Regions from separate parts of the Bacillus sp. CZDM1 genome, predicted to be linked through region 2. Evidence: predicted binding sites of a transcription regulator. Region 2 holds the regulator's gene; each other region holds the start of a gene.
The links. Region 2 encodes Rex, which represses fermentation and respiration genes when NADH is low (regulators of the CRP and FNR family bind a similar motif). Its sites were predicted from a motif close to TTGTGAAATATTTCACAA; they were not measured.
Positions count from the first base shown of each region.

Region 1: a site for Rex is predicted at 1,252-1,269, ahead of ACY3XC_RS04590 (DUF3147 family protein). Genes of this name have one in related genera too.
Region 3: a site for Rex is predicted at 1,196-1,213, ahead of ACY3XC_RS05420 (formate/nitrite transporter family protein). Genes of this name have one in related genera too.

Region 1 is NZ_JBUESO010000002.1:13,844-17,009, reverse strand. It holds gene ACY3XC_RS04600 (hypothetical protein) at 162-359, shown strand; gene ACY3XC_RS04595 (DUF3147 family protein) at 405-821, opposite strand; gene ACY3XC_RS04590 (DUF3147 family protein) at 837-1,199, opposite strand; gene ACY3XC_RS04585 (D-2-hydroxyacid dehydrogenase) at 1,407-2,339, opposite strand; gene ACY3XC_RS04580 (hypothetical protein) at 2,365-2,556, opposite strand; gene ACY3XC_RS04575 (DEAD/DEAH box helicase) at 2,629-3,166, opposite strand, start outside.
Region 2 is NZ_JBUESO010000013.1:5,133-8,298, reverse strand. It holds gene ACY3XC_RS23020 (polymer-forming cytoskeletal protein) at 1-113, opposite strand, end outside; gene ACY3XC_RS23015 (YhbD family protein) at 125-748, opposite strand; gene ACY3XC_RS23010 (redox-sensing transcriptional repressor Rex) at 871-1,524, opposite strand; gene moaC (cyclic pyranopterin monophosphate synthase MoaC) at 1,557-2,054, opposite strand; gene ACY3XC_RS23000 (ABC-F family ATP-binding cassette domain-containing protein) at 2,242-3,166, shown strand, end outside.
Region 3 is NZ_JBUESO010000002.1:185,733-188,898, reverse strand. It holds gene ACY3XC_RS05430 (NUDIX hydrolase) at 1-465, opposite strand, end outside; gene ACY3XC_RS05425 (hypothetical protein) at 504-1,001, opposite strand; gene ACY3XC_RS05420 (formate/nitrite transporter family protein) at 1,242-2,069, shown strand; gene ACY3XC_RS05415 (ribose-phosphate diphosphokinase) at 2,120-3,088, opposite strand.

The DNA.
Region 1 (3,166 bases), on a different contig from region 2:
TTTATTAATAATTTGTAAAATTTACTTCATTAAGTTTGAAGTTATTTTAAGATGATGTTAATGAATGTTAAGAAATGGAAAATTGCATCTATTTTTTTTCAAAAGCTTGTATGATAATCCTGTAGTACAAAATTGCAAGCATTCAAGGAGGAATTTTAAAGATGAAAAGTTACAAAACATGGTTAGTTGCTGTTATGTCCGTTTTTATGTTACTTGGAGTTGCCACTGGATGTGCTGATGCTGGAAATGATGACACAGAAACAGAAGAAACAGAACAAAACGAAGAAGGTACTGAGGAAGGTACTGAGGAAGGTACTGAGGAAGGTACTGAGGAAGGTACTGAAAATACAGAGGAATAAGTAATTATTTGTACATTATATATTTAACAATACACAAGGCGGCTGTCAGCCGTCTTGTTTTGTACTTAATTTATGTTTTACTAGAATATTTGTCCTAAAGGTGTTTTTTCTAACATTCTTAAGCTTGTCCCTTAATGAAGAAACAATGATAGAGGCAATCAACCAGAGCAAAAGTCCTAATAAAATACTTAAAGACCAATTTCCGTTGATTTGCAATACAGTCCAAACCGTTGCCACGCAGACAACACCGCCAATCATTCCAAAAACCGAACCATTTGCAATCTTAGCGGCCTTCTTTGAACCAGAAGCAATTCCTACCATTAAAACGGCTGTAATCATCACGGCTGGAAATGCGGCAAAGATTCCAGCAAGGATTTTCCAAGGAGAAATGACCGTTATTAAATAGCTTACCATCACCGCTGTCCCTCCGAGAGTAAAACGAATCATTAAATCTTTATACATAAGTAGCACCCTTTCTTATGAGTAAGTGGTAATCATCACAACCGCCATTGATACAACTAACCAAAATCCCATAGCCTGGATAAGTCCGCGTTTCCAACCTTGTCTTGGCAGGAGGTATCCTGCAAGAATGGCCACGAGAATATTAATTCCCATGCCGACGATGGCGCCTTTTGATAATAGAATGGAATGGGCTACTAATTCATCTCCACTGAAGTCCAAACCAACTGTCAATAAAGCCGCTAAATACACGGCTGGAAAAGCTGCAAAAATACCCCCAGCTTTTTCACCTAAATTCCTAGCAACAAGTGTTGAAACAACGACAGCTGCTCCTCCTAACAAAAATCTAATAAGTAAGGCACTTATTGAAAGTTCTCCCATTGTGCTTCACCTCTGTTTTTTTGTGAAATACTAAAATGATTTATTCTATCATTTGTGAATTTATTCACATGAAATGATACAAGTTCATTTTACCGCATTTTCTCTTCTCCATATGTGAACATTTCCTAACTTTTTTTAAAGCGTTACCATACTAAAGAAAAAAACCCTTCAATTAGGGTTTCCGTTTGTTTCCTCTATTCTCAATCATTAATAACCTTTTTTTGTATCAACTTTATTAGTCAAAAGCTTGTTTTCGTCGATGTTTTTAAGAGTTTCTAAAAAGCAAGCTGCCCCCTCATTTGCTGATGTAACCGCAGAAATATGTGGAGTAATTTGAATCCTTGGATGACTCCATAATGGATTGTCTTCTGGAAGTGGTTCTTGTGCAAGGACATCGAGTACGGCAAAGCTGACTTGGTTGTCTGTCAAAGCCTGCAGTAAGGCTTCTTCATCTACTGAAGCCCCTCTCCCCACATTAATAAATCCCGCATTCGATAGTTGACCAAAGATAGCACCGTCGAATAATTTCTCCGTCCGTTCTGTCAACGGCAAAGTATTGATCACATAATTCATTTCACTTAATAGAGAAAAATGAGAATCAAGCTTCAAGACTTCAGTATAATATTCTTTTTCCTTCCCACTTAAAGAAACCCCATAGACGTCTACCCCCAGCCGAGAAAAAACCTTTGCAATCATTTGACCAATTTCACCGGTTCCATAAACTAAAATTTTTTGTTCACCTAATAATTTCGGGGTACGCTGCTCCCATCTTTTTTGCTGCTGTTTTTCTAGGAAGGTATCATGAAATTGTAAATCCTTTAGGATGTAACTTAAGCAATACTCTGCAATTCTCTGCCCAAACGAACAAATCGTTCTGGTTAATAGGATCTCATCATTCCATTCCTTCTTAAATAAAAAACGGTCAACCCCTGCACCTAGCGAATGAACCCATTTCACTGAGCTATAATCATAGTCAGCTTTTAGATTAAATGAAACTAGCGCATCTGCCCAGCTTAAATCAGCTTGGGTCAGTTTTTCCTCAGGAATAAAACGAAAGGACTTTCCTGGGACTTCCTTTTCTATTAATAATTGAAGCTCTTTATACATTGGGCTGACTAGTAAAATATTTCTAATATCCATGGCTTTCCCCTCTTCTCAATAAAGCTTACTCTTTCGGCACATCGAGTGCTTGATAGGCTGTCTGATACCTGCCGCCATCTGCTACTTCTGAATGATACAATGCCTTAAGTGCAAAGTTCTTTTCAAGATCATGTTCATTTATTAACTCTTTTAAGTGCATCTGCAGTTCTTTATTTTCTTTTACTAATTGTTTCATTTGTGATTTAAAATACTTCATTATAGTAACTCCTTCTTTATTATAAAAATAAGGACGATTATTGTATATTTAATCGTCCAAAATTAGTTAAAATTATTTTAAAGCCTTACTCACTTTTAGCTTCTTTCCTTTGACGGTTGTCTTTTCCATTGCTTGGAGGACTACTGAGCCTTTTCCATTAAGGATGTCAACATAGGTTAGGTTGTCCTGGATGGTGATAATGCCAATATCTTCAGCTGTAACTCCAGGGATATTGGAGATTGTCCCAACAAAGTCTACCGCGCGAAGCTTTTTCTTCTTACCGCCACCAAAGTGGAGCTTGGTAATATCCTTGTTAATTCGAGCTGTTTTATTATTTCTTACAACTCTCCGGCCGCTAAGTTTTTCTTCAAATGCTGCTTTTCCACTCGTAACCTCATCCTGGGTTGGAACTTCCAACTTAGGGATTTCAAAGCCAATATATCTTTCAATTGCCTTAACAAATTTCTCTTCATATGGTGTCGCGAAGGTAATCGCTTTTCCTTTGTTTCCGGCTCTTCCTGTTCTTCCTGTCCGGTGAACATAACTCTCTTTTTCCATTGGAACATCGTAATTAATAATCAGTGTCACATTATCAATATCGATTCCCCTA
Region 2 (3,166 bases):
TCCACATCACCTGTAACACTGCCTTTACCATTTATACTGACCGTATTGAATGATCCGCCATTTGATGATCCAAAGCCATTTATGAGCAAGTCTCCCCTTTTTTTCGTCTCCATTTGATTCTCCTTTATAATAATTTCGATTTAATTTCTTCCATACATGCCATTAGCGATAGCTGGGTGACTATTTTTGTGCCCCGTTCAAATTGGAAGTTCTCTGTATTAATAAGTAATAGACAAGATGAAACACCTAATTTCCGAGTGATCACCAATTCTGCGTTCTTTTGCTTAATCACTGACTTATTGTCTAGTAAAACCTGTAACAGCATTTTTCCTTCATCCAAATTAATTTCACCTGATTGAAGCAGCTTTTCTAAAACATACACTTCAAGGATTCGTGAAAAATTAAACGCAGGACCGCCCTTTTCTATTTCTAAATAATAATCAAGCACTGTATTTGAAACAATGTTACGCTTTACTAATTCATCTTTCTCCAGCTGCAAATCAGCCATATTCGGTGAAAACATATCAGCTAGTTCATCTAAAGAAAGGTTTTCTTTCATAAGTTGAATTTTATTAATTCGTTCTAAGATCTTAACTTTCGGAAAGAATGTTTCTTGACCTGTAAAGGTTGATTTTCTAATAAACCAATCCTCAGGTATAAGGTCTTTTCGTTTCCATCTATATAATTGCCCATAAGATATTCCGGCTAAATCCAACAAATCCTTCTTCGAAATTAATTCCTCGCTCATAATGAAAACCCCTTTCATAGAACGAATGTAACATAACACTGTTACGTTTGTAAAGTTTCCATCTATATTTTTATCCGACAAAAAAAGACCTTCTCACTATATACGTGAAAAGGTCTTTACTCTTATTCTTCTGTTTCCTCTGTTGGGTAGTGCTTCAGGAAGTAAATAAGTGATTGTAATTCGACAGCCAAGTCAATATGATGCACGCGAATCGATGGCGGCACATTCAGTCTGGCAGGAGTAAAATTCAGGATTGCCTTAATATTGGAATGTACAAGTCTATCGGTAATCATTTGTGCCACAGGAGCAGGTACAGTCAGAATGGCTACATGAACATCATCATTGCTTAAAACCTTCTCCAGCTCATCCATATGAAACACTGGTACATCACGAATCGTTGTACCCATCTTATTCGGATCCACATCAAAGGCACATTCAATTCTTGTATTATTATTTTTTAAAAAATTATAATTTAAAAAGGCTGTGCCAAGATTACCTACACCAATTAACGCTACTTTCGTTAATTCATCTTGATCTAATGTTTTCCGAAAGAACGTTAATAAATAATTGACATTATAGCCATATCCCTTTTTTCCTAAGGCTCCAAAATAAGAAAAATCCCGGCGAATCGTTGCCGAATCCACCTTCACTGCCTCACTTAGTTCTGCAGAAGAAACCCTCTGTTTACCGGAAGAATGTAGATTCTTTAAAAATCGATAATATAAGGGCAGCCGTTTTGCTGTCGCTTGTGGTATTTTCATTGTTTCATTACTCATATTCTCCCACCCCCTATAAATAGTTTGATCATTTATCTAACTTGTTCCGTCCTATGGAAATCTCCGTTTTTCCCACCCGTTTTTTCAACCAAATATGTTTTTCCTATAACCATACCTTTATCTACTGCTTTACACATGTCATAAACCGTTAATGCACATGTGGAAGCAGCTGTTAACGCTTCCATTTCAACACCTGTATTTCCTTTTGTTTTGACAGCAGCGGCAATATTTAATGTATATGCGGTATCATGTTCCTTTTCCCATGAGAAGGATATATTTACCCCTGTTAAAGGAATCGGGTGACACATCGGGATCAAATCCCAGGTCTTCTTTGCTCCCATTACTGCAGCCACTTGAGCCACAGCAAGAACATCGCCTTTTTTCATTTCGTTATTTGTTATTTTATCATAAATTTCTTTACTGACCGTAATACTGGAATGAGCTAGTGCCGTACGGGCCGTTTCTGGCTTATCGCTAACATCCACCATTTTCGCTCTTCCTTCTTCGTTAAAATGAGTAAATTCAGACATAAACAGTATCCTCCCATAAAATCATACTATATTTTTCGAAATTTGTCTGTGAAACCTTGAGCGAATGATAAAATATTTACATTTTTTTCTTAAGAGATATTCTCTTATTTTCCCCAACACCAAGACACTTTATTGCCGACTTTCTTCGAATAAGGTACACTTATTTTAGTGATTGAGGTGAAAAACAATGATTTTATTACAAGTGAATCAACTAGCAAAATATTATGGTGCAGACCTAATTTTATCGAATATAAAACTAGAATTACAAACGCGGGACCGCGTTGCACTTGTGGGGCGAAACGGAGCAGGGAAATCGACATTATTGAAAATTATAGCCGGGCACCTGTCCCATGATGGCGGAGAAATTATTAAGCCAAAGGGAGTAAGCATTGGTTATTTAGCACAGAATACCGGATTAGAATCAAACTTGTCGATTTGGGATGAAATGCTAACCGTTTTCGAACCACTTAGAAGTATGGAAAAGACACTTCGACATTTAGAGGTTTCGATGTCGGATCCTGCCGCTATGGAGGATAGTGCCCGCTACGACCGAATTTTAAAAGAATATGATGAACTGCAAGTGAGATTTAAAGAACAGGGAGGCTATCAGTACGAAGCAGATATTCGCTCTATCCTCCACGGTTTAAATTTCCGCAATAACTCATTAATGATATCCAGCTTAAGCGGCGGTCAGAAGACTCGTCTAGCATTAGGGAAACTCCTTTTAACGAAGCCCGATATATTAATTTTGGATGAGCCTACAAACCATCTCGATATCGATACACTTACGTGGCTGGAGCAATACTTACAAGGCTATGACGGGGCCATCTTAATCGTGTCCCATGACCGCTACTTTTTGGATAAAGTGGTCACACAGGTTTATGAAGTTTCACGGAGACAAATTCAAAAATTTATCGGAAACTATAGCTCCTATCTAGATCAAAAAGCGGCAAATTATGAACGTGATTTAAAAGTATATGAAAAGCAGCAGCAGGAAGTTTCGGATCTTCAGGATTTTATCCAGCGTAACCTAGCGCGTGCATCGACGACCAAGCGCGCTCAAAGCCGGCGTAAAAAGTTGGAGAAAATGGAATTAATGGACCGTCCCTTAG
Region 3 (3,166 bases), on a different contig from region 2:
AAGCTTTGCTAGAAAGAAACGGGTATCAAAACGAATCGGACTTTCCTCAGGTGTGATAATTTGACCAAAATAGGTTAAACATTGAGGATCAAAATAAAGATTTTCTTGTTCTAACACTGTAATAAAAGGTTTTTCACCTTCTAGAAGATTTTTTCGGTATTTTACTAGCTTTTCCTTTGGCAATAGAACTGGCAAACCGTCTTTCCTGTCACCCAACAAAATCCCAGCTTCTTCAAATAATTCTCTTGCTGCAGCTATATAATGTGAAAGACTAATAGAAAGCTGGGTATCATCACGATTGACATAATCATTTTCAACATATGCATCATGTTTTTCTACGGCTCCTCCGGGAAAAACGTGAAATCCCCCCATGAACCTCATCGTGATTGGCCGTTTTGTTAAATACACCCTTGATGATTCGTCCATCAATACAACTGTTGAAGCCGGTTTTGGTGTTGCTGCCATCGAAGAATCCACCCCCACTATTTTAAAAAACACTCATTTCATTCTTGCTTTTTCCAATATTCAGTTATAAACTCTTGCAGCATTTCATTTAAACTCGACTTTTTTTGCTTTTTTAACCATTCTACCTGATTGATGGGCAGATTTACTTTTAGACTAATATTCTCATTGGGCATTTCAACCTTTCTAATTTCTTCCAATGTAACTCCCTCTTCTACATTAGGAAACCATGAACTACTCTCATTCACTCGGTCAAGATCTGCAAATTCATCAATGTCATTAAGGTCACAGAATAAATTAAGCTGCGGCAATCCTCCAGACAGGCTTTTTAAATGCATGATGGAATCAATTAATCTGCCATTTTCTAGTTCTATCTCAATAATTAAATTTTGCTCTTTTTTATATTTTCTCTCCGTAACTTCACTTACAACCAAATCCAATTCAAGCGTGTATCCCGAGTGTGATTCAAAGATATAAATCGCACTATTAAAGATATGTATATTCTCCCCATCTATTTTTACCGATTTTACAACAGCCATTAACCATTCCTCCAAAAAGCAGTAACAATAATAATCTAATTTTATACCAAAAGAGGAGACTTGTTAACTTAATAAAAAACCGCACTAACTAATATCCACCTTGTGGAAAAATCAACTTAATAATTCATAAATAATGTTAAAGAATTGTTCACAGCATATTGTGCCGTATTGCGCTAAAATGAAGACAAATAAATATGTGACGTTCTTCACAATATATGCAGGTAGAAAGGAAATTCGGTCATGTCACTATACAAACCCGATCAAATACTAGAAATATCAATTAAAAATGGAATCAAAAAGACGAGTTATCCGTTAGTAACAACCCTTCTATTAGGATTCCAAGCTGGTGCATTTATTTCATTAGGATTCCTGCTATATATACGTGTGACAGCACCTCTATCTGAAGGTATATCCGGACTTAGCGCGATTTTAGGTGCCTCAGTCTTCCCAATCGGACTGATTCTTACGTTAATTGCAGGCGGAGAACTGCTCACTGGAAATATGATGGTGGTTCCGCTGGCAAGATATTCAAATAAAATTAAAACGAAACAGGTCCTGCAAAACTGGCTTCTTATCACGATCAGCAATTTTCTCGGTGCCATCTTCGTGGCATACTTTTTCGGACATATTGTAGGTTTAACGGAAACAGGCGTCTATTTGGAAAGTACAGTTCATATTGCTGAACACAAAATAGATGCAACCTTTCTTCAGGCTTTTGTCTCAGGTATCGGCTGTAACTGGCTTGTAGCTGCAGCTGTGTGGCTATCCTATGGAAGTGATGATATGATTGGAAAAATTGCAGGCATTTGGTTTCCAACTATGGCATTTGTCGCGATTGGATTTCAACACGTCGTTGCCAACATGTTTGTCATTCCAGCAGCAATATTTGCTGGACAGCTTACTTGGATGGATTATCTAAATAATTTCATTCCTGTCTTCTTAGGCAATGCCGTTGGCGGAGCCCTCTTTATCGGTATGGCGTATTGGTTTGCTTACAAAAAGTATGAATATACTGTCATTGATGGGGCTAAAAGGACTGGAATCTTAGACAAAAAAATTGGATTATAAATATTTCACAGAAAGAGAGCCGTGGATATCACGGCTCTCTCTTCTTTCATTTATTCAAATAAAGGACTTACTGCTCTTTCATTATGAATCCGGTCAATAGCCTCTGCTAGTAATGGGGCTACAGACAACATCGTAATTTTATTAATCATCTTTTCTTCGGCTTGCTCAATCGTGTTCGTGATCACTAATTCTTGAATAGCTGATGATTCAATTTTTTGAACAGCTGATTGTGAGAGAACAGCATGTGTACAGCAAGCGTACACTGCTTTTGCCCCATGCTCTACTAAGGCATTGGCAGCTAAAGTCTGCGTTGTAGCAGTATTAATTAAATCATCAACAATAATCGTATTTTTCCCCTCAACATTCCCAATGATCGCAAATATTTCGGAAACATTAGGTTCAGGACGTCGTCGGTCAATGAGGGCAATGGGGGCATTTAAAATATTGGCCATTTTCCTTGCTCTTCCAACAGCACCATTATGTGGTGCAACAACAACTACATCCTCAAGTCCCTTTTTCTCAAAATACTGAGATAGAATCGGAATTCCAATTAAATGATCCACTGGAATATCAAAAAATCCCTGTACCTGTGGTGAGTGAAAATCCATCGTCAGTATTCTGGTAGCACCTGATTTTTCAAGTAGGTTTGCAATTAATTTAGCTGTAATCGGCTCGCGGGATCTAGCTTTTCGATCCTGACGTGCATAGCTATAGTAAGGAATAACCACATTGATCATTTTCGCTGAAGCTCTTTTTAAAGCATCAATCATAATGAGCAGCTCCATGATATGGTCATTATTCGGGTGTGAAGTCGATTGAACGACATATACGTCAGAACCTCGTACACTTTCTTCTATATTCACTTGAATTTCTCCATCACTAAATTGAGTGACCGAGCTCCTCCCAACCTCACAACCTAAATGCTTAGCCATCTCCTTTGCTAAGCTCTGATTTGAATTTAGTGCAAACAATTTAATACCTTTTTTCGATTGATATGACACTTTATGTCCCCCATGCATTATTTATTTACAATTCCTTAACGACTTATTTACCTATTTTACATGAAATGCAGTCATTAGAACAATATTTCATCCATG